2 regions of the Pseudomonas azerbaijanorientalis genome follow, and region 2 is predicted to be linked to the other one. Evidence: riboswitches for the same ligand, from Rfam matches in the RefSeq annotation. Region 2 holds a riboswitch; the other holds the start of a gene.
The links. A riboswitch is a leader RNA that binds a small molecule or an ion and turns the genes downstream of it on or off. The one in region 2 is predicted to bind cobalamin.

Region 1 (11,492 bases), 1.7 Mb from region 2:
TAGCTCATGGTCTTTTTGCCGGCAGCGACATCATGTTGCAAAGCCAACTGGTAGGTGGACTTGTCGAGCATGCCGCGGTTGAGGGGGAGCTTGACGGCATCACCGCGGTCGGTGCCGGTGATCATCTTGGTGTTCCAGTCGAAATCCAGGTCCGATTTCTTGGCCTTGCCCAGGCCGCCACGTTCAAAGTGGTAGGACTCCGGAAGCAGCGTGTCCTTGTCCAGGGTCAGGGTGCTTTCCTCGGACAGGCTGGCAATCATCATCGATGCCTTGAAACTCAGTTTCCATTTGCCGTCGCTGGTTTTTTCGAGGCTGCGCTCGGCAGTGCCGCTCATGGGGAGCTGTTTCCAGTCGGCGGTGTAGCTGGCGGAGAAGGGTTGAAGTTCTGCCGCCTGAGCGAAGGGCAAAGCGAGCAGAGCGCAAGCGAAGAGCAGGGCGCGACGCATAAAATCTCCTAGTTACGAATCAAGTGGCCGCTGGCCGCAAGTAGCTGTCCATCCAGTAAAGCACCTTGCTCGCCGAGGGCCAGACGACCTTCGGCAAACCAGCGTACGGCCATCGGGTAGATCAGGTGTTCCTGAACATGGACCCGCTGCGCCAGACTCTGCGGCGAATCCTGTAACTCTACCGGTATTACAGCTTGTACGACCAGTGGTCCGCCATCGAGTTCCTCGGTGACGAAGTGCACGGAGCAGCCGTGCTCGGCGTCGCCAGCCTCCAGCGCGCGCTGATGAGTGTGTAACCCTTTGTATTTGGGTAGCAGCGAGGGATGGATATTGAGCAGGCGACCCTGATAGTGGCGTACGAAACCCGCGCTGAGAATGCGCATGAATCCGGCCAGTACCACGAGTTTGGGATTGAAGGCGTCGATCAGTTCGATCAGCGCGGCATCGAAGGCCTCGCGACCTTCGAAAGCCTTGTGATCCAGGGTGCGGGTGTCGATACCCGCGTCCCTGGCGCGTTGCAGGCCGTAGGCGTCGGCGCGGTTGGAAATCACCGCAGCGATGCGGACCGGGCTGTCGCCGGTCCGCGTGCTGTCGATCAGGGCCTGCAAGTTACTGCCGGTGCCGGACAACAGCACCACCACATCACAGGTCTGAGACATCAATGAGCCTTGAGGTTCTTCAGTTCTACCTGAGCCGCGCCTTCGGCAGCGGTGGAGATCTGGCCGATGACCCAAGGCTGCTCGCCCGCTTCACGCAGAACGTTCAGCGCGGTTTCAACGTGCTCTTGAGCGACGCAGATAACCATACCGACGCCGCAGTTCAGCACGCGGTGCATTTCGTTCTCTTCGACGTTGCCTTTCTCTTGCAGCCAGTCGAACACGGCCGGACGGGTCCAGCTCGCCACGTCAACCACGGCTTGAGCGCCTTTTGGCAGAACGCGCGGGATGTTGTCCAGCAGGCCACCGCCGGTGATGTGGGCCATGGCTTTGACCGCGCCGGTTTCCTTGATCAGCTTGAGCAGCGGCTTCACGTAGATGCGGGTCGGGGCCATCAGCAGGTCGGTCAGCGGTTTGCCGTCGAGCTGGGTGTTTTCGATGTCGGCGCCGGACACTTCGATGATCTTGCGGATCAGCGAGTAGCCGTTGGAGTGCGGGCCGGAAGACGGGAGGGCGAGCAGGGCGTCGCCGGCAGCAACCTTGGAGCCGTCGATGATTTCGGATTTTTCCACGACGCCGACGCAGAAGCCGGCCAGGTCGTAGTCTTCGCCTTCGTACATGCCCGGCATTTCAGCGGTTTCACCGCCAACCAGCGAGCATCCCGACAGTTCGCAGCCAGCGCCGATGCCGGTAACAACCTGGGCAGCGGTGTCGACGTTCAGTTTGCCGGTGGCGTAGTAGTCGAGGAAGAACAGTGGTTCTGCACCGCACACCACCAGATCGTTGACGCACATGGCAACCAGGTCGATGCCGATGCTGTCGTGCTTGTTCAGGTTCAGTGCCAGGCGCAGCTTGGTGCCGACGCCGTCAGTACCGGAAACCAGCACAGGCTGTTTGTAGCCAGCCGGGATTTCGCAGAGGGCGCCGAAACCGCCCAGGCCGCCCATGACTTCCGGGCGCGCAGTGCGCTTGGCGACGCTCTTGATGCGTTCGACCAATGCTTCACCGGCGTCGATGTCTACACCGGCGTCCTTGTAGCTCAGGGAGGGTTGCTTGCTCATGATCCAGGCCTTTAGGGGGGGGATTTCTGGGTAACGACCGAGTCCGTCGGGAGCGCCGAAACTGCGTAGGCGAGAACCATGCACGCTATTCGGACACTACCCGGCTGTTGCCGGTCTGCGAAGGCGCGCGATTTTATCAGGCTTGAGCCGCAGCGGCCATCCTCAGGCCGACAGCAGGGCCATATCCGTTAAAAAAAACCGTTGATGCACGGTGTCGGTGGCATCCTGCCTGGCTGTATAAGGTGTCGCGATTAACCGTCTATCGTTATGACAGTGCGAAAACTTACCCGGAGCGTGTGAATGTTTTGCATCGGGCAATGGTCACAGCCTTGCTCGATCGTCTTCATGCGGTCTGTTCCAGCCGCTCTTGTCGTCAGGAATCTTCCATGCGTTTTTGTAAATTTTTGCTTGTGAGTTGTTTGTCAGTGGTCAGCCTGGTCAGTCAAGCCGAAACCGTCAAAGGCCTTTATCAGGTGCGCGAGCCGGTGAATGGCCAGTCGCCCGAGGAGCGTGAGCAGGCGACTCAACGTGCATTGGACACTTTGGTGTTGCGCCTGACCGGCGATCCCAAGGCCGCTCAAAATCCGGGGCTGGCGGCCATTCGTAAAGAGCCGCAACAGATCATCAGCCAATACGGCTTTGAAGCCGGTCCGCCGGAAGTTCTGAAAGTCGATTTCGACCCGGGTACCACCGAGCAGGCCTTGCGCCGCGCCGGCCTGGCCATGTGGGGGGCCAATCGGCCGTCGATCCTCGGCTGGTGGCTCAACGATTCCACCGAGGGTTCAAGCCTGGTGGGCGACGGCCAGGCCAGCGCGGCACCGCTGCGTCGGGCTGCCCAGCACCGGGGCTTGCCATTGCGCTTGCCGTTGGCGGACCTGAACGAACAGATCGTCGCGACCGCACCGAATCTGGAAGGCGCAGATTCCGGCCCTTTGCTTGCGGCATCGGAACGCTACAACGCCGACGCCCTGCTCGCGGTACACGCCAAAGAGGAGGGCGGGCAGTGGCAAGCCAAGTGGCAATTGTGGCTGGGAGATAAAAAAGAGGCAGGCAGCGTGCAGGGTGCCGATCAGGCCGCCGTGGCCGATGCGGTGATGCTGGCGGTCAATGAGCGGCTGGCGCCGCGGTTTGTCGCCAAGCCCGGTGCTTCAAGTGCGCAATTGCTGGAAGTGCAAGGCATGAATCTTGAACACTACGCGTCCCTTGGGCGCTTGCTGGAGCCATTTGGCGGGCGCGTGCAAAGCGTTGACGGCGACCGGATCGTCTACCGGGTCAATGGCAGCGCCGAGCAGTTGCGTGCTCAACTGTCGCTGGCAAGGTTGCAGGAAGCGCCGGCGGCTCAGGCACCGACTCCGGCAGTGCCGGTTCAGCCTGCCGTCGGTGGTGCGGTGCCTACCCCGGCGCCTGCGCCAGCCCCGACACCGCAACTGCGGTTTCGCTGGTAGTTTTTCTCTCTTTATATAGAAGCAATGGAGTGGTTCATGGCCGATACGCGGCGTTGGTTCTGGCTCGGCGGGGTGGTCCTGCTTTGTGTTTTTGTCTGGTTGTTGCATCCGATCCTGACGCCGTTCCTGGTGGCCCTGCTGTTGGCCTATCTGTTCGACCCGCTGGTGGATCGACTGGAGAAGGCGGGGCTGTCTCGAACCTGGGGTGTAGTGGCGGTGTTTGCCCTGTTTACATTGATCCTCACCGCGCTGCTGTTGGTCCTGGTGCCGTTGCTCGCCCGGCAGCTGTTTCGTTTGTATGAACTGGCCCCGCAAATGCTTGACTGGCTGCAGCACACGGCGTTGCCCTGGGCGCAATCGAAGTTCGGCCTGTCGGAGGGCTTCTGGAAGTTCGACCGGCTCAAGGCAGCCATCGGCGAGCATATGAGTCAGACCTCCGATGTTGTCGGCGTGGTACTGAGTCATGCCACTGCCTCCGGGCTGGCGTTGATTGGCTGGTTGGCGAATCTGGTGTTGATCCCGGTGGTGAGCTTCTATCTGTTGCGCGATTGGGACCTGATGATGGCCAAGGTCCGCAGCCTGCTGCCCCGGGATCGTGAAGCGCGCGCGATGTCGCTGGCGGGTGAATGCCATGAAGTGCTCGGAGCGTTCATTCGTGGCCAGTTGCTGGTCATGGTGGCCCTGGGGGTGATCTATGCAGCAGGCCTGATGCTGGTCGGGCTGGAGCTGGGCTTGCTGATTGGCGTCATTGCCGGTCTGGCAGCGATCGTGCCGTACATGGGATTTATCATCGGCATCGGTGCGGCGCTGATTGCAGGGCTGTTCCAGTTCGGTGGTGATCTTTACCCGATGCTCGGCATTGTCGCGGTGTTCATGGTCGGTCAGGCGCTGGAGGGTATGGTGCTGACGCCGTTGCTGGTCGGTGACCGGATTGGTCTGCACCCGGTGGCGGTGATTTTCTCGATTCTGGCCGGGGGTGAGCTGTTTGGCTTTACCGGTGTGCTGCTGGCATTGCCGGTCGCCGCGGTGATCATGGTGTTGGTGCGCCATGTGCAAGATTTGTATAAGGATTCCGATATCTACGGGGGTGTCGACGAACCGCAGGGGTAAAAGGTGTCGATGGGCGATGGCGGGCTGCCCGGGTTCGTGCCGGGTCAGCCTGATTACACAGCGCGAGTGTTACATGCACCGCCAAAGAAACTGTCATAAAACCGGTGCGTTAACGCAAACCTTTGATTTTGCTTGTGGTCTATCGCATTGTGCGGCCCGCTTCACGGGTATAAACTTCGCAAACTTTACACAGAGGCCACTAACGGTTCCTTTGGAACTGTTCAGTCAGCATGAAACCGATTCAGCTGCCCCTAGGTGTGCGTCTGCGTGACGACGCCACCTTTATCAACTACTACCCAGGCGCCAATGCCGCTGCACTCGGCTATGTCGAGCGGCTATGCGAAGCCGACGCCGGCTGGACCGAAAGCCTGATCTACCTTTGGGGCAAGGATGGGGTAGGGCGTACGCACCTGTTGCAGGCTGCCTGCCTGCGCTTCGAGCAATTGGGAGAGCCTGCGGTGTATCTGCCGCTGGCCGAGTTGCTCGATCGCGGTATCGAGATTCTCGATAACCTTGAGCAGTACGAACTGGTCTGTCTCGATGACCTGCAGGCGGTTGCCGGCAAGGCGGACTGGGAAGAGGCGCTGTTCCATCTGTTCAATCGCCTGCGCGACAGTGGCCGGCGCCTGCTGATTGCTGCGTCGACATCCCCGCGCGAATTGCCAGTGAAGCTGGCGGACCTCAAGTCACGCCTGACCCTGGCCTTGATCTTCCAGATGCGCCCACTGTCCGACGAGGACAAATTGCGTGCCCTGCAATTGCGCGCATCCCGTCGCGGACTGCACCTGACCGATGAGGTCGGGCATTTCATCCTGACTCGCGGCACCCGCAGCATGAGTGCACTGTTCGAGCTGCTTGAGCGCCTCGATCAGGCCTCCCTCCAGGCTCAGCGCAAGCTGACAATCCCGTTTTTGAAAGAAACCCTCGGCTGGTAGACCCGCTGAAACCGGGGCTTATAGCCAGTTCGGCATATTTCAGGCGCCAGAAAATCCGCTTTCCTGCAAGGTTGCAGGCCGCGTGCATGTTTAAAATGGGCTTAAGCGCTTAGATGTAAACGAGAAACCAATAAGTCACAAAAAGATTGATTGAATTTGCAAATGAGGTCGATAGCGGGCATAGTCTCGACTTCTTTACAACTTCAGCCACGGTCGTGCCCATGCTAAATCGCTTCGCACCCCTCGTGCCTCTCGCACTCGTCACCCTGTTGTTCGGTTGCGCTGCCCACACTCCAGTGGTCCAGCAGCAGCAACAGCAGGTTCAAAACCCGGCCACTGCCCAGTCTTCCGCTCTCTTTCAGGAAGCTCTTTACCAAGAAGAGAAGGCTACCGAAAAAGAACTCGCAGACTTCGCTGGCGGCAAGTCCTACCAGCTTCCAGTCCTGGCCGACAGCATCCTCGAACGCGGCATGTCCCTGATCGGTACCCGTTACCGTTTCGGCGGCACTTCTGAAGCCGGCTTCGATTGCAGCGGTTTCATCGGCTACCTGTTCCGCGAAGAAGCGGGCATGAACCTGCCGCGCTCCACCCGCGAAATGATCAACGTGGACGCTCCGCTGGTCTCGCGCAGCAAGCTTGAGCCGGGCGATCTGCTGTTCTTCGCAACCAACGGTCGTCGTGGTCGCGTCAGTCACGCCGGGATCTACCTGGGCGACAATCAGTTCATCCACTCCAGCAGCCGCCGCAGCGGTGGTGTGCGCATCGATAGCCTGGGCGACAGCTACTGGAGCAAGACCTTCATCGAGGCCAAGCGCGCCCTGGCGATGGCACCTAACACGTCGCCAATTGTCACTGCACGTAAATAAGCGGACATTTTGTAAGGCGAACTTAAAGTCTTACTTGAAGTTTGTCGTGTAGCCGCTAGAATCTTGATCTACAAATGATGGCAAACCGCCTGCGTCCTACGCAGGCGGTTTTCTTTTCTGCGCTCCCCGCAGAAAAAGCCGCAGCCAGATCAGGATGTTCTGCTTATGACGACGTCGGCCCGCCTCGCAATCATGTTCTTCGCAGCGCTGCTCAGTGCCTGCGCCAGCCGCACACCGCCTCCTGCGCCGGTGGTTCGCGCGCCCATCGTATTTGGTTCCCCACAAGCGTTTTCGCCCGAAGCGGAGGACGTGCTGTTTCGCGCGCTCGGCCTGGTGGGTACGCCTTATCGCTGGGGTGGCAACACGCCGGATTCCGGGTTTGATTGCAGCGGCCTGATCGCGTACGTGTACCGCGATGTAGCCGGTATTGCCTTGCCGCGCACCACGCGCGAGATGATCTCCATGCAAGCGGCGAGTGTTGGCAAGGAAGGCCTGCAGACTGGCGACCTGCTTTTCTTCGCTACCAATGGCGGTTCCCAGGTCAGTCATGCCGGCATCTACGTGGGAGAAGGGCGTTTCGTCCACGCGCCGGCCACTGGCGGCACCGTGAAGCTCGACAGTCTGTCCAAGGCGTATTGGCAAAAGGCTTACCTGAGCGCCAAGCGTGTTCTGCAGCCTGAACATCTGGCGCGCAACCCGTAACGTCCGGAGCTGCTGCTCATGACTGCTCGTACGCTGAATCTCGACGACGCCCTGTATCAATACCTGCTCGATGTTTCCCTGCGCGAAACACCACTGCTCAAGCGCTTGCGCGATGAGACCCAGGCGCTGCCGATGGCGCGCTGGCAGGTGGCGCCGGAGCAGGGACAGTTTCTCGCCTTGCTGGTTAAGCTGACAGGCGCCAGGCGCTTGCTCGAAGTCGGTACTTTCACCGGATACAGCGCGCTGTGCATGGCGGCGGCATTGCCGGCTGAAGGTTCGCTGATTTGCTGTGATATTCCCGGCGACTACAACGCCATCGCACGGCGCTACTGGCAGGAAGCGGGACTCACCGGGCGGATCGACCTGCGCCTGGCCCCCGCACTGGAAACCCTCGGCGATCTTGAGCGGCAAGGTGGGGGCGAGCAGTTCGACCTGGTGTTCATCGATGCCGACAAGGCCAACTATCCGAGTTATCTGGAGCATGCCCTGCGTTTGCTGCGGGTCGGTGGGCTGGTGCTGTTCGACAACACCCTGTGGAGCGGGCGCGTGCTTGAGACCAGCCCCGAGAGCGCGGACACCCGGGCTATCCAGGCGCTCAACCTGGCGTTGAAGGATGATGTGCGGGTGGATCTGTCGTTGTTGCCGATCGGCGATGGATTGACGCTCTGTCGCAAGCGCTGAACCCCTGTGGGAGCGGGCTTGCTCGCGAATGCGCAATGTCAGACGCCACATCTGTTGACTGATACACCGCCTTCGCGAGCAAGCCCGCTCCCACAGGGGAATATGTTGGCAGTTGGTTTTTATTTCACTGCCGACACCCGCCACACCTTGTTCCCCACATCATCGGCCACCAGCAGATCGCCCTGCCGGTCGATCACCACGCCCACCGGGCGGCCCATGGCTTCTTCCTTTTCGTTGAGAAAACCGCTGAGCACTTCAATCGGTTGTCCCGCAGGTTTGCCTGCGCTGAACGGCACGAAAATCACTTTGTAGCCACTGTGGGGGTTACGGTTCCAGGAGCCGTGCTGGCCGATGAAGGCCCCTTGGGTGAACGGCGGCGGCAGCTTGCTGTTTTCAGCGAAGGTCAGGCCCAGTGATGCCGTGTGCGGGCCGACGGCATAGTCCGGAGCGATGGCCTTGGCCACCAGGCCGGGGTTTTGCGGCTCGACGCGGCTATCGACATGCTGGCCGTAATAGCTGTAAGGCCAGCCATAGAATGCGCCGTCCTTGACCGAGGTGATGTAGTCCGGGACCAGGTCGCTGCCAATTTCATCCCGCTCGTTGACCGCAGTCCACAGCGCGCCACTGTGCGGTTCCCAGGCCATGCCGTTGGGGTTGCGCAGGCCGGAGGCGAAGATCCGCTGCTGGCTGGTGGCACGATCCACTTCCCAGATCGCTGCGCGACCTTCTTCCTTGTCCATGCCGTTTTCCGCGACGTTGCTGTTGGAGCCCACGGTGACGTAGAGCTTGCGGCCGTCCTTGCTGGCGATGACGTTTTTGGTCCAGTGATGGTTCAGCGGGCCACCCGGCAGGTCGACCACTTTGACCGGTGGCGATTTGATCTGCGTATCGCCACTTTCATAGTGAAAGCGCAGCAGGCGATCAGTGTCGGCCACATACAGGTCCTTGCCGACCAGGGTTATGCCGAAGGGCGAGTTGAGGTTTTGCAGAAACACCGTGCGGGTTTCCGCGACGCCATCGTGGTCCTTGTCGCGCAGCAAGGTGATGCGGTTCGCGCTGGGCACCCTGGCCCCGGCGCGTCCCATGACTTGCTTCATGACCCAGCCGCGAATGCCTTTGCCGTCTTCGGGTTTGGGTGGCGCGTTGGTTTCCGCCACCAGTACGTCGCCGTTGGGCAGTACATAAAGCCAGCGGGGGTGATCGAGGTTTTCGGCAAAAGCGGCCACTTGAGTGCCCGCGGCGGCGACGGGTTTCGCGCCCTGTGGCCAGCCGATGGCCGGGGCGATGTTCACAGTCGGGATCAGGGTTTTGTTGGGGGGCGGCAGTTGGGGTGAAGGGCCGGTGCCGTCGGAGACTTGCAGGCCGGCGGTCTCACTACAACCGGCGAGCCCTCCGCAGATCGCGATAACGAGAACGAGCGGGGGCGTGCGCATACGGGTGTTCCCTATGAATGCCTTGTTCTAATCATAGAGACGCGTTGTCGTCCAATGGTTCAACCCCTAGCCACGTGCTTCCTTGAACAGCACCGCAATGCCAGGGTGATAGTTGCCGGCTTCATTGCGCAACTTGCGGTAGGCATACGGGAAATACCAGGCGACCGCGCAGGTGTGTTCCTTTTGCAGGTCGTCGACCATGTCCTGGAGTTCTTCCGGTGTCGCGCCTTGCTGGGCTTTTTGCGGGGCGACGAACAGGCAGCCGAGTTTCAGGTCGCTGGCGTGGCTCAGGCGCTTTGCATCGCTGGCGATGTCGAGCAGGGCCTGCGTCAGATTGAGGCTGTTGACCCGTGGCCAGCGCTGGCTGGTCTGGATGTAGGCGCGGGTTTCGGGCGAGGCGAGGAACAGGTCGGCGCGGCTGTTGCGTTCGCCTTCTTCGGTCTGCTTGCGGGTAGGCGTCTGTTGCAGTGTGACCATCTCGGCCATCCAGGCGGCGGCAGACAACAGTCCGAGATTGGCTTTTTCGTCGTGCCAGTAGGGTGTGTCGCCATCACCGCGGATGGCGTTGTAGCGGTCGATGCATTCGAACCAGCGCTCGAGCACAGGGCGCAGGAATTCCAGCTTTGGATTGCTGATGATCATGCCTTGCATGGGCTCACCCTTGTTATTGTGTTGTGAGGTTGTGGCTCTTTGATATCACTGCTGAGAGCGAGGCACAAGATTGACGTCAGTTTTTTGATTGACGACAGTTATTCGGCAGTTGGCCTCCCGGCTTTAATTGACGCTCCACCCCCAACCCTCTAACCTTCGCGGCTTGTTTCAGGTGCTCTGTGACTTGGGTCGACAGAGTGAAACAGGGAAGCCGGTGAGCGAGTTCTTCTGTTGGTCGAGGAACCGTAATTCCGGCGCTGCCCCCGCAACGGTAAATGAGTGAAAACTGTGTCTGATGCCACTGTGTCGATTCGATGCGGGAAGGCGCACAGTCTGGCTTTGCGCCACTCATGAGCCCGGAGACCGGCCTGATTCATCCAGCGGCATCACGGTGGGCGATGCCAGGCTTGTTGCCTTCTATTGCTGTGCCTGCCCGCCGTTATTCCTGCCTCAACGGAGAGCTCCCCCATGACTGATACCCCCGATCGTGACGAACGCCACCTGGCGCGCATGCAGCGCAAAAAAGCCGTGATCGACGAGCGCATCGCCAATTCCCCGAACGAGTGTGGTCTGTTGCTGGTGCTGACCGGCAACGGTAAAGGCAAGAGCAGTTCGGCCTTCGGCATGCTCGCCCGCGCCATGGGGCACGGCATGCAATGCGGTGTGGTCCAGTTCATCAAGGGCCGCAACAGTACCGGCGAAGAGTTGTTTTTCCGGCGCTTTCCCGAGCAGGTGCGTTTTCATGTGATGGGCGAAGGGTTTACCTGGGAAACCCAGGACCGTCAGCGCGACATCGCTGCCGCCGAAGCGGCGTGGGCGGTGTCCCGGGAACTGCTGCGCGATCCGTCCATCGGCCTGGTGGTGCTGGATGAGCTGAACATCGCCCTCAAGCACGGCTACCTCGATCTCGATCAGGTACTCAGCGACTTGCAGGCCCGGCCGCCGATGCAACACGTGGTGGTCACCGGGCGTGCCGCCAAGCCGGAAATGATCGAGATGGCCGACACGGTCACCGAAATGGGCATGATCAAACACGCCTTTCAGGCTGGGATCAAAGCGCAGAAAGGCGTCGAGCTGTGAGCCAGCCTCGTCATTGCCCGGCGGTTCTGATTGCCGCGCCGGCCTCCGGCCAGGGCAAGACCACCGTTACTGCGGCGCTGGCCCGCTTGCATCGCAATCAGGGGCGCAAAGTTCGCGTGTTCAAGTGCGGCCCCGACTTTCTCGATCCGATGATCCTCGAACGCGCCAGCGGTGCGCCGGTGTATCAACTGGACATGTGGATGGTCGGCGAGCAGGAGAGTCGCCGGTTGCTGTGGGAAGCCGCCGCTGACGCCGACCTGATCCTGATCGAAGGCGTCATGGGGCTGTTCGACGGTACGCCGTCGAGCGCCGATCTGGCACGGCATTTCGGTGTGCCAGTACTGGGTGTGATCGACGGTACCGCCATGGCCCAGACCTTCGGCGCACTGGCCCTGGGGCTGGCGCGTTATCAGCCGGACTTGCCGT
Region 2 (11,492 bases):
GAGTTTGATCGGCTACACACCTATTGCCTATTGATCTACTCAACTGCGCCAATTCACCAATTTCCATTGCGGCCTCATTTTCCCGCTTGACATTAAAGTTAACTTTAAGCTTAGCCTCTGCTCATCAGTATGAGGAGTCAAGCATGTCACCCTTCCGAATCTTGAATTTGCCCAACGGCCAGACCATCGGCAATCGCATTGCCAAAGCCGCGATGGAAGAGAACCTCGCCAACACCGATCAAGTACCCGATCAGGCACTGCTTCGCCTGTATCAAGCCTGGGCCGAAGGTGAAGCCGGTTTGCTGCTGACCGGCAATGTGATGATCGACCGCCGCGCCATGACCGGCCCTGGCGGTGTCGCACTGGAGGACGAGCGGCATCTGGAACGCTTCCGCCAGTGGGCCAGTGTCGGCCGGGCCGGTGGTGCGCACTTCTGGATGCAACTCAATCACCCTGGCCGCCAGACCATGGCCAACCTCGGCCAGCAAGCACTGGCGCCGTCGGCGGTTGCGCTGGATCTCGGCCAGTTCTCGAAGATGTTCGCCGAACCCAAGCCCATGGGCGAGGACGACATCCAGGAGGTGATCCGACGTTTCGCCACCAGCGCCGCACTGGCGGAGAAAGCCGGTTTTACCGGTGTGCAGATCCACGCCGCCCATGGCTATCTGCTCAGCCAGTTCCTGTCGCCGCTGACCAATCGACGCACTGATCGCTGGGGTGGTTCGCTGGAGAATCGCGCGCGCCTGCTGTTGTCCGTCGTCGAGGCGGTTCGCCAGGTGGTATCGCCGCAATTTTGCGTGTCGGTAAAGCTCAACTCAGCGGATTTCCAGCGCGGTGGCTTCGATGCCGATGATGCACGGCAAGTGATCCAGTGGCTCAACGAGCAACCGATCGACCTGCTGGAACTCTCCGGCGGCAGCTACGAAGCACCGGCCATGCAAGGCGAAGCGCGCGACGGCCGGACCCTGGCCCGGGAGGCGTACTTTCTGGAAATGGCCGGCGAACTGGCCAGCGTGGCGCGCATGCCGGTGATGGTGACAGGCGGGATCCGGCGTCTGGCAATCGTCGAACAGGTCCTCGACAGCGGCATCGCCATGGCCGGCATCGGCACCGCCCTGGCCGTGGAGCCGCACCTGGTCAAGCATTGGCGCGAAGGCAAGAACAGCCACCCACAACTACCGCCGATCCGCTGGAAGCGCAAACCCCTGGCGGCGCTGGCGAGCATGGCGGTGGTGAAGTTCCAGCTGCATCGCTTGAGCCGTGGGCGCAAAACCCGACCCGAGGTTTCGGCACTATGGGCGTTGATTGTCGACCGGTTGTACATTGGCAAGCGTACCCGGCAGTACCGTCAGGCGATGGGTAAGTAATCCAGAATTGATGTTGGCTGATCCACCGCCTTCGCGAGCAAGCCCGCTCCCACATTTGGAATGCGTTCCACCCTGTGGGAGCGGGCTTGCTCGCGAAGAGGCCAGCCTGGGCAAAGGAGAATTCAACCAGGCAGCAACTCGTCAATATGCCGATACTCAGCCTGCAACTGCGCCGCCAGCACCCGGCTACGCCCAAGCCGAATCGGTCCGCGCTCGATGTCGATCAACAGCCCCGGACACGCAAGCGTCGGCAACAGCGACCAGTCCTTCAGCCTGCCATCGGTCACCAGCAGCAACCGCTGCTGCTCTGCCGGAAAACGTTTCTGCCGTGCGGCAAGCCACTGCCCTGCTTCGCTCAATGCCGCCAGCAGCGGCGTGCCGCCACCGGCGCCAAGGCCATCGAGCCAAAGGCGCAACCCCGTTGAGGCCTTCAATCCCTGCACTTGCCACCTTGGTGCGGCACCGCTGGCCGTGAGCAAGGCCAGGCGTGCGCGCTGGCGATAGGCATCGTCGAACAACTGCGCCAGCAAGCCCTTGGCATCACTCAATGCCTGATGACGGCGGGTCGATGCGGAGGCATCGACTATCACCAGCCACAGTTCATGGGGCGAACGCGTGCGCAGTTGAAACATCAGGTCGTCGCGCTGACGCGGCCGGCCATTGAGCAAGGTGCCGGGCCAGTTGACCGAGCCACTGCGGGCTGCGTGACGCTTGCCCTGTTTGCCATGGTCCAGTCGCCCGGCTCGGGGTCTGGCATTCGCCCCCGCGTCGCAGCGAGGGCGAATGCCTAGGGCTTTTTTGGCCAGCTCGGCACTTCACGTCGTGCGCCGGTCGCCAGCGCCTGGGCAGGCAATTCGCCCCACTGGCCCTGCCCATCGCACGGATTGGCGTTTTGCGGTGCGCAGGGTTGCGTTGCGTGGGATGGCTGAGGCGCCGCAGCCGAATGCTCGCGACGGCGATGGCGCAAGGCGAACTCGGCAACGGCGTCGATATCTTCCTCGGCGATAGCGTTCGCCCCGCGCCAGGCAGCGTGAGCCCGGGCGGCACGCAGCCAGACCAGGTCAGCGCGCAAACCATCGACGCCAGCGGCAAAGCAGCGCTCGGTAATCCGGTCCAGCGCCTGGTCGTCGAGAGGAATACTCGCCAGGGCGTTGCGTGCGTGCTGGCAACGTTCGCGCAGTGACGCCTGCGCCGATTCCCATTCGGCGCAGAAACCTTGCGGATCGCTGTCGAAATCCAGGCGACGACGGATGATCTGGCCTCGTTCGGCCGGCGCTGTGTGACCACCAAGGGCGACATTCAGGCCGAAACGGTCGAGCAGTTGCGGACGCAGCTCACCCTCTTCGGGATTCATGGTGCCAATCAGCACGAACTTCGCCGAGTGCCGATGGGAAATGCCGTCACGCTCAACCAGATTGGTGCCGCTGGCGGCCACATCGAGCAGCAGGTCAACGAGGTGATCAGGCAACAGATTGACCTCGTCGACGTAGAGCACGCCACCGTCTGCCTTGGCCAGTACGCCGGGGGAAAACTGAGCCCGACCTTCGCCCAGCGCCGCGTCGAGATCGAGGGTGCCGACCAGGCGCTCTTCGGTGGCGCCCAGCGGCAGTGTGACAAACTGACCGCTGGCCAGCAGGTCCGCCAGACCACGGGCCAGGGTCGACTTGGCCATGCCGCGCGGACCTTCGATCAGGACTCCGCCGATTTTCGGGTCGATGGCGGTCAGGTACAGGGCCAATTTCAAATCGTCGGCGCCGACCACGGCGGAGAGCGGGAAATGCGGGGTGTCGGTCATTGTTTTATCTCGGTCATGGTCGGTGATCTCACAGGCGCCTCAATCCTTGTGGGAGCGGGCTTGCTCGCGAAAGCAGTGTCTCATCCAACCTATACGGCGACTGACACGACCTCTTCGCTAGCAAGCCCGCTCCCACAGGTTTTGCGGTGATTAGCTGTCTTCTTCTATATCCAGCAACAGATTCTCCAATGCCTCGCGGTAGGCGCCCGGCTCCTTCCACATCCCGCGTTGTTGCGCCTCGAGCATGCGTTCAGTCATGTCGAGCAAGGCATGGGGATTGTGTTCACGGACAAAATCCCGGGTTTCAGGGTCGAGCAAATAGGCGTCGGCCAGCAACGCGTACTGGTGATCGTCGATCAACTGCGTGGTGGCATCGAAGGCGAACAGATTATCGACGGTCGCGGCCATTTCGAACGCCCCTTTGTAGCCGTGGCGCTTTACCCCTTCGAGCCACTTCGGATTGGCCGCCCGGGAGCGGATGACCCGGTTCAGCTCTTCCTTCAAGGTGCGAATCTTCGGCAGGTCCGGCTGACTGTGATCGCCATGATAACTGGCCGCCGCCTCGCCTTTGAGGCTTTCCACCGCCGCGAGCATACCGCCCTGGAACTGGTAGTAATCATTGGAGTCGAGCAAATCGTGCTCGCGGTTGTCCTGGTTTTGCAGCACCGCCTGTACCTGGCTCAGGCGCTGGCTGAACTGTTCACGGGCGGCGGTGCCTTCGTCGGAACCGCCGTAAGCGTAGCCGCCCCAGTTGAGGTAAACCTCGGCCAGGTCCTCGCGGGTTTGCCACAGACGACCGTCAATGGCGCCCTGCACGCCGGCGCCGTAGGCCCCGGGCTTGGCCCCGAAAATCCGCCAGCCGGCCTGCCGTCGCGCAGCGTCTTCATCCAGTCCGGTCTGCAACAAGGCTGCACGCTCGGCACGCACCTTGGCCGCCAACGGATTGAGGTCGTCCGGCTCATCCAGGTCGGCCACCGCTTGCACCGCCGCGTCAAACAGGCGGATCAGATTGGCAAAGGCATCGCGGAAGAAACCGGACACGCGCAAGGTCACGTCGACCCGAGGACGGTCGAGCAAACTCAACGGCAGTATCTCGAAATCGTCGACCCGCTGACTGCCGGTGGCCCAGACCGGACGCACACCCATCAACGCCATCGCCTGGGCGATGTCATCGCCGCCAGTGCGCATGGTCGCGGTGCCCCACACCGACAGGCCGAGCTGGCGCAGATGATCGCCGTGGTCCTGCAGGTGCCGCTCCAGAATCAGGCTGGCCGACTGGAAACCGATGCGCCACGCCGTGGTGGTCGGCAAATTACGCACGTCCACCGAGTAAAAGTTACGCCCGGTGGGCAGCACGTCCAGACGACCGCGACTCGGCGCACCGCTGGGGCCGGCCGGGACGAAGCGACCGCTGAGGGCATCGAGCAGACCGCGCATTTCCGCTGGGCCGCAGGCGTCCAGGCGCGGGGCAACTACATCGCGAAGGCTGTCGATTATGGCACTCACTTCAGCCCAACCTGCCTCCTGTGGGAGCGGGCTTGCTCGCGAAAGCGGTGGGCCAATCGACATCAATGTTGAATGGTCAATCGCTTCGCGAGCAGGCTCGCTCCCACAGGGGTCATTCAACACGCCCGAAATCAACTGCGCTGCATACAGTTCCAGGCGCTCGCGGGTATCGCCCGCCGTGCGCCAAATCTCGTCACTGATAAGCAAAAGAGACTCGGGACGCGGCCCGGTCCATGGCTCGGCCAGCGCACAATCCAGTGGGTCAAACCCCAACGCAAACGCCTTGGCCAGCGCCCGCAGCAGACTCGATTGCGCACCGCGTCCATCGCCCCGTGGAATGCGCAACAACGCCAGCAAGGTGTCGATACGCAAGCGACCGGTGGGTGATTCGCCGAACACGTGCAGGCCGTCGCGGATCTGCGACTCTTTCAAGTCGCACAGGTAAGTGTCGAGTCGCGGCAACCAGATCGCTGCGTCGGTATCGCTGTCGAGTTGCTCGTCCAGCTGCAGTTCGCGGTCGATGTGCGAGTCACGCACCAGTTGCAGGATGTCGCGCTGCAACTCCCGTGCGCGACGCGGATCGAGCAACTGCGCTTCGTAATACTCGTCGGCCAACAGTTCGAGGTTGCGCAGCGGGCCATAGGTTTCGGCGCGGGTCAGCGGTGGCATCAGGTGGTCGATGATCACCGCCTGGGTGCGCCGCTTGGCCTGGGCGCCCTCGCCCGGGTCGTTGACGATGAACGGATAGATGTTCGGCAGCGGCCCGAGCAGTGCATCCGGCCAGCAGTTTTCCGACAGCCCCACGCCCTTGCCCGGCAGCCATTCGAGATTGCCGTGCTTGCCGACGTGGATCACGCCGTGGGCACCATAGGTGTGGCGCAGCCAGAAGTAAAACGCCAGGTAGCCGTGGGGCGGCACCAGGTCCGGGTCGTGATACACCGCGCTCGGATCGACCTGATAACCCCGCGCCGGTTGGATGCCGACGAAGGTTTGGTCAAAGCGCAGGCCGGCGATCATCATCCGTGCGTTGCGGCACATTGGGTCGTTTTCCGGCGCGCCCCAACGTTCCAGCACCGCCGCACGATTGGCTTCGGGCAGGGCATTGAACATCATCAGATAATCATCCATTGCCAGGCTTTGCTGGCACGGACGCAGGTCGAGGGTATCGAGATCGTTGCTGACACCGCCCAGCAACTGCTGGATCAGCGCGGTTCCACTGTCCGGTAACTCCGCCGGCAACGGATAACCTTCGGCATGCAGCGCCCGCAGGATATTCAGTGCAGCAGCCGGAGTGTCGAGGCCGACCCCATTGCCGATGCGCCCGTCGCGAGTCGGGTAATTGGCGAGAATCAAGGCAATGCGTTTTTCCGCATTGGGCACCCGCGCCAGTTCAACCCAACGTCGCGCCAGTTCAGCAACGAAGTCCATGCGCTCCGGTTGCGGCCGGTAGCAGACCACATCCGACTGACTGCGCTCACTGCGCCACGCCAGGTCCTTGAAGCTGATCGGGCGGCTGATGATGCGCCCGTCCAGCTCCGGCAAGGCAATGTGCATCGCCAGATCGCGCGGGCCAAGCCCCTGTTCACTGGCGCGCCAACCCGGTTCGTTGTCCTGGGCACAAATCGCCTGGATCACTGGAATATTGCGACGGAACGGTCGCAGGTGTGGCGCTTCGGGGCTGGACTGGGCGAAGCCGGTGGTGTTCAGGATCACCGAGACGCTAGCCTCATCCAGCCAGTCCTCGACCGCGCCCAGGCAGCCGGACTCCTTCAAACTGGCCAGCGCAATCGGCAACGGATTCAAACCCGCTGCCTGCAAGCGTTGGCAGAAAACATCGATGAAAGCGGTGTTCGCCGCCTGCAAATGCGAGCGATAAAACAGCACCGCCGCCACCGGTTGATCGGCGCGCCAGTCGGCTTGCCAGTCGCTCAGTGCGGCAGAATGTTTGCGCGGATGGTAGATCGCCGTGCGCGGCAGGGTTTGCGGCTCACCCCAGGTGTAATCGCGCGCCAGCCAGCGGTTGGCCAGGCAGCGGAAGAAATCCAGGGCGTTGCCCATGCCACCCTGACGCAGAAACTGCCAGAGCCGGTCGCGGTCCTCGGCGCCGACGGTGCTCAGGTCGCTGAGCTCCGGGTCCGGGCGGTCATCGCCCGGCACCAGAATCACCTGCACGCCGCGCTGGGACAGCTCGACCAGGCGCTCGATGCCGTAACGCCAATAGGCGATGCCGCCGTGCAGCGAAATCAGGATCACCCTGGCGTGACGCAGCACTTCATCGACGTACAAATCGACCGAGGCATGGTTCTGCACCTGCATCGGGTTGGCCAGGCGCAGGCTCGGGTAATCCTCGGGCAACTGCTGCGCCGCCTCGGCGAGCAGCGCCAGGCTGGAGTCGCCGCTGCACAGGACCACCAGCTCGGCGGGGGTTTGTCCAAGGTCGGCGATATTGTCATCCGACACGAAACCGCCGGGCTGGGTCCTGAGCAGGTGCATGGGTTACACGCTGAGCGCAGCGCGCAATTGCGCTTCGAGCACGGCGGCGTCCAGTTCCTGGCCGATCAGCACCAGACGGGTGATGCGCGCCTCTTCGGCGCCCCACTGGCGGTCGAAGTGCTTGTCGAAACGCGTGCCCACGCCCTGGATCAGCAGGCGCATCGGTTTGTTCGCAACGGCGGCGAAACCTTTGATGCGCAGGATGCCGTGCTGGACCACCAACTGGGTCAGCGCGTCCATCAGCAGGCTTTCGTCGGCTTGCGGCAGTTCGATGGAGATCGAATCGAAGGCGTCGTGATCGTGGTCGTCATGATCATCGTCGCCATCGTGATGATGGTCGTGGTGACTGTGGCGGCTGTCGATGTGTTCTTCGGAGCCGGCACCCAGGCCAATCAGCACGTCCAGCGGCAGGCGACCGCTGCTGGCTTCGATGATTTTCACCGCTGGCGGCAATTCTTCGGCCACTTCCAGACGCACGCGGGCCAGGTCGGCCGGATTGATCAGGTCGGATTTGTTGAGAATCACCAGGTCGGCGCTGGCCAGTTGGTCGGCAAACAGCTCGTGCAATGGCGATTCGTGGTCCAGGTTCGGGTCGAGTTTGCGCTGGGCATCGACCTGGTCCGGGAAGGCGGCGAAGGTGCCGGCGGCCACGGCCGGGCTGTCGACCACGGTGATCACCGCGTCAACGGTGCAGGCACTGCGGATTTCCGGCCACTGGAAAGCCTGGACCAGCGGTTTTGGCAGGGCCAGGCCCGACGTTTCGATGAGGATGTGGTCGAGATCGCCGCGACGAGCCACCAGTTCACGCATCACCGGGAAAAATTCTTCCTGGACGGTGCAGCACAGGCAGCCGTTGGCCAGTTCATACACACGGCCGTTGGCTTCTTCTTCGGTGCAACCGATGGAGCACTGCTTGAGGATCTCGCCGTCGATGCCCAGCTCGCCAAATTCGTTGACGATCACAGCGATGCGGCGCCCCTGGGCGTTGTCGAGCATGTGCCGCAGCAGCGTGGTTTTACCCGAGCCAAGAAAGCCTGTGACGATGGTGACGGGAAGTTTGGCCAGTGTTTTCATCGGATGCCCTATGGCTAGGTGGCGGGCATACGGGACGACGACCGGCAACGCAGATGTGCGTGCCTGAAGAGTTCGCCACCGGATCACCCCGCCCGGTTGAAAGTGAGAATCTGTGTCGAGGCAGGTCTCCTGGCTGACGGTGTGCCGGCCTTGAGCCTGGCATTCGCTGCGCCTTCCCGCCGGCCTCATGGATTGGGCCTGCAGTGGCGTGGCAACGAACATCACCGTTCACAGTTGCGGGGGCAGCCGCGGCATTGACCGCGTTCCCTTCTTAGCTTCGACAAACGCCGAAGAACCTCGAAAGCGCAAGGCTACGCATGGTATTGGGGCGGGTCAATGTTCACGTGACTTCTGCGGTGTGCCCTTCGCGAGCAAGCCCGCTCCCACATTTGATTGGGTTCTTTCAGAGGAAAAGGGTCAAGTGTGGGAGCGGGCTTGCTCGCGAAGAAAGCGACTCGGTTTCCAGTTGAGAACCCTTGCCAATTGACGCCCAACCCTCGCCCATGCTCTCCTACGCATCTTGTTACGGGTGCCCTTCACAGGGTGAAACGGGAAACCGGTGAATCATGTGCTTTACTCTAAAGCCATGTCAGTCCGGTGCTGCCCCCGCAACGGTAAGCGAGCGAAGCATCAGATCCACTGTGCCACTACGGCATGGGAAGGTGATGCTTGCAGGATCAGGCCCAAGCCTTTGCCCCTCGTGAGCCCGGAGACCGGCCCGCAACATAAAGTGACCATAACGATCACTGAAACAACAAACCCGCGGTGGGCGGGCGCTGTTTGAAACCCTGCGCGCCTGGTCGTGCAGGTTTTTGCATGCGCTCTTGATTCCCCGCTGACAGACCAGAGGGAAACGCCATGTCGATCATCAGCAGCACCGGCCACACTACAGCCAGCACCACTTCTACCCTGACTCAACGTCTGACCGCCGCCGTCTGCGCGTCGATCCTGGGCGCAAGCCTTGTGTATTTCGCCGGTTTCTCGCACATCGAAGCGGTGCACAATGCTGCCCACGATACCCGTCACAGCTCCGCGTTCCCGTGCCATTGAGACCTGCTGACATGATCAAGCGTATTGCGCAAACCGCAGGTTTCACCGGGTTGCTCGCCGCCCTGTTGCTGACCCTGCTGCAAAGTTTCTGGGTCGCCCCCCTGATCCTGCAGGCCGAAACCTACGAAAAAGCTGAACCGGCGGCCGTTGAAATGCATGAACACGCCGATGGCGCGATGGCTGCCCACACCCACGACGCCGAAGCCTGGGAGCCGGAAGACGGCTGGCAGCGCGTGCTGTCGACCACTGGCGGCAATCTGGTGGTGGCCGTCGGTTTCGCCCTGATGCTGGCCGGCCTGTACACCTTGCGTGCGCCGACCAAAACGTCCCAGGGCCTGCTCTGGGGCCTGGCCGGCTATGCGACCTTCGTGCTCGCGCCGACCCTCGGCCTGCCACCTGAACTGCCAGGCACGGCCGCCGCCGATCTGGCACAACGGCAACTGTGGTGGATCGGTACCGCCGCCTCTACCGCCGTCGGTATCGCACTGATCGTATTCAGCCGTCACTGGCTGATGAAAGTCCTCGGCGCGGCAATCCTTGCCGTTCCCCATGTGATTGGCGCACCGCAACCGCAAGTGCATTCGATGCTCGCTCCGGAGGCACTGGAAACCCAATTCAAAATCGCTTCGCAACTGACCAACGTGGCGTTCTGGCTGGCCCTGGGCCTGATCAGCGCCTGGTTGTTCCGTCGCAAAAGCGATGGCCAATACCACGCATGACTGACGTCAGCACTGCGCCGACCCTGGTGGTCGGCCTGGGCTGTCAAAAGGGCTGCCCCGTCAGCACCTTGCTGGCGCTGCTCGACCAGGCACTGGAGGCGCACCAGATTGCGCGCCATGAAATCAAGGCCCTGGCCAGCATCGATTCGAAGCGCGACGAACCTGCACTGATCGAACTGGCCCAGCAGCTTGGCCTGGAATTGATGTACTTCAGCAGCGAGCAACTGGCCCCCTATGAGCCGCAACTCAGCCATCAATCGCAAATAGCGTTTGAACGCACCGGTTGCTACGGCGTGGCGGAAAGCGCCGCACTGGCCCTGGCCGAACAACTGGCACAGGCCCCGGCAAAACTGCTGATTCCCCGACAGAAATATGCCCAGGCAACCCTGGCATTGGCCGGCGCGGCATAAAATCCCCGATAATCCCCGTCTCGATCATGAACATTCTTCATCTGAAGCCCTGTTCAGCCCCTTTTTTCCCTACAGGAACCGACGATGACCGTCTACTTCATTGGCGCAGGTCCCGGCGACCCCGAACTGATTACCGTCAAGGGCCAGCGGCTGATTCGCAGTTGCCCGGTGATCATTTATGCCGGCTCGCTGGTGCCAGCCGCGGTACTGGAAGGTCATTGTGCCGAGCAGGTAGTCAACAGCGCCGAACTGCACCTCGAACAGATCATCGACCTGTTCAAGGCCGCCCACGCCAAAGGCCAGGACGTGGCCCGGGTACACTCCGGCGATCCGAGCCTGTATGGCGCCATTGGCGAACAGATTCGCTATCTGCGTGAGCTGGGCATTGCGTTCGAAATCGTCCCGGGCGTGACGGCCACCGCCGCTTGCGCAGCGCTTCTGGGTGCTGAACTGACGCTACCGGACGTTTCACAAAGCGTGATCCTGACTCGCTACGCCGACAAAACCGCCATGCCACCCGGAGAGGAATTCGCCAGCCTGGCGCAGCACGGCGCGACCATGGCGATTCATTTGGGGGTCAATCACCTGCCGAAGATCGTTGAGGAACTGCTGCCGCATTACGGCGCCGATTGCCCGATTGCGGTGGTTCACCGCGCGAGCTGGCCGGATCAGGACTGGGTGACGGGAACGCTTGAGGACATTGCCGGGAAGGTTGCCGCCAAAGGGTTTCGGCGCACGGCTTTGATACTGGTGGGACGGGTGCTGGGCAGTGATCATTTCAGCGAATCGTCGCTGTATCGCGCGGGGCATGCGCATCTCTATCGCCCATAAGGCCCCTTCGCGAGCAGGCTCGCTCCCACATTGGAATATGGTCAACTGTGGGAGCGAGCCTGCTCGCGAAGGCTTCAGCGAATTTAACTCATAAAAAACGGCGCTCACGGGGCGCCGTTTTTTTATTTCGCAGCGAACACCTTAGTAGTAGGCGTTTTCTTTCTGCGTGTGGTCGGTCACGTCGCGAACGCCCTTGAGCTCGGGAATACGCTCAAGCAGGGTACGCTCGATGCCTTCCTTGAGCGTC

Region 1: it holds a riboswitch for cobalamin, as region 2 does, so the genes downstream of both, cobO (cob(I)yrinic acid a,c-diamide adenosyltransferase) here and cobW (cobalamin biosynthesis protein CobW) in region 2, are expected to answer to the same signal.

What each region holds. Positions count from the first base shown of each region.
Region 1 covers NZ_CP077078.1:4,597,376-4,608,867, reverse strand. Annotated here, with positions in the region: gene KSS91_RS20510 (DUF3108 domain-containing protein) at 1-446, opposite strand, end outside; gene purN (phosphoribosylglycinamide formyltransferase) at 455-1,105, opposite strand; gene purM (phosphoribosylformylglycinamidine cyclo-ligase) at 1,105-2,163, opposite strand; gene KSS91_RS20495 (DUF2066 domain-containing protein) at 2,550-3,608, shown strand; gene KSS91_RS20490 (AI-2E family transporter) at 3,645-4,718, shown strand; gene hda (DnaA regulatory inactivator Hda) at 4,949-5,653, shown strand; gene KSS91_RS20480 (C40 family peptidase) at 5,875-6,519, shown strand; gene KSS91_RS20475 (C40 family peptidase) at 6,685-7,221, shown strand; gene KSS91_RS20470 (O-methyltransferase) at 7,240-7,902, shown strand; gene KSS91_RS20465 (PQQ-dependent sugar dehydrogenase) at 8,022-9,335, opposite strand; gene KSS91_RS20460 (hypothetical protein) at 9,402-9,986, opposite strand; cobalamin riboswitch at 10,140-10,372, shown strand; gene cobO (cob(I)yrinic acid a,c-diamide adenosyltransferase) at 10,455-11,066, shown strand; gene KSS91_RS20450 (cobyrinic acid a,c-diamide synthase CobB) at 11,063-11,492, shown strand, end outside.
Region 2 covers NZ_CP077078.1:2,902,369-2,913,860, reverse strand. Annotated here, with positions in the region: gene KSS91_RS12925 (NADH:flavin oxidoreductase/NADH oxidase family protein) at 144-1,367, shown strand; gene KSS91_RS12920 (vWA domain-containing protein) at 1,490-2,035, opposite strand; gene KSS91_RS12915 (magnesium chelatase ATPase subunit I) at 2,155-3,162, opposite strand; gene cobN (cobaltochelatase subunit CobN) at 3,313-7,161, opposite strand; gene cobW (cobalamin biosynthesis protein CobW) at 7,165-8,235, opposite strand; cobalamin riboswitch at 8,338-8,550, opposite strand; cobalamin riboswitch at 8,746-8,971, shown strand; gene KSS91_RS12900 (CbtB domain-containing protein) at 9,094-9,285, shown strand; gene KSS91_RS12895 (CbtA family protein) at 9,297-10,004, shown strand; gene KSS91_RS12890 (cobalamin biosynthesis protein) at 10,001-10,414, shown strand; gene cobM (precorrin-4 C(11)-methyltransferase) at 10,499-11,245, shown strand; gene nfuA (Fe-S biogenesis protein NfuA) at 11,387-11,492, opposite strand, start outside.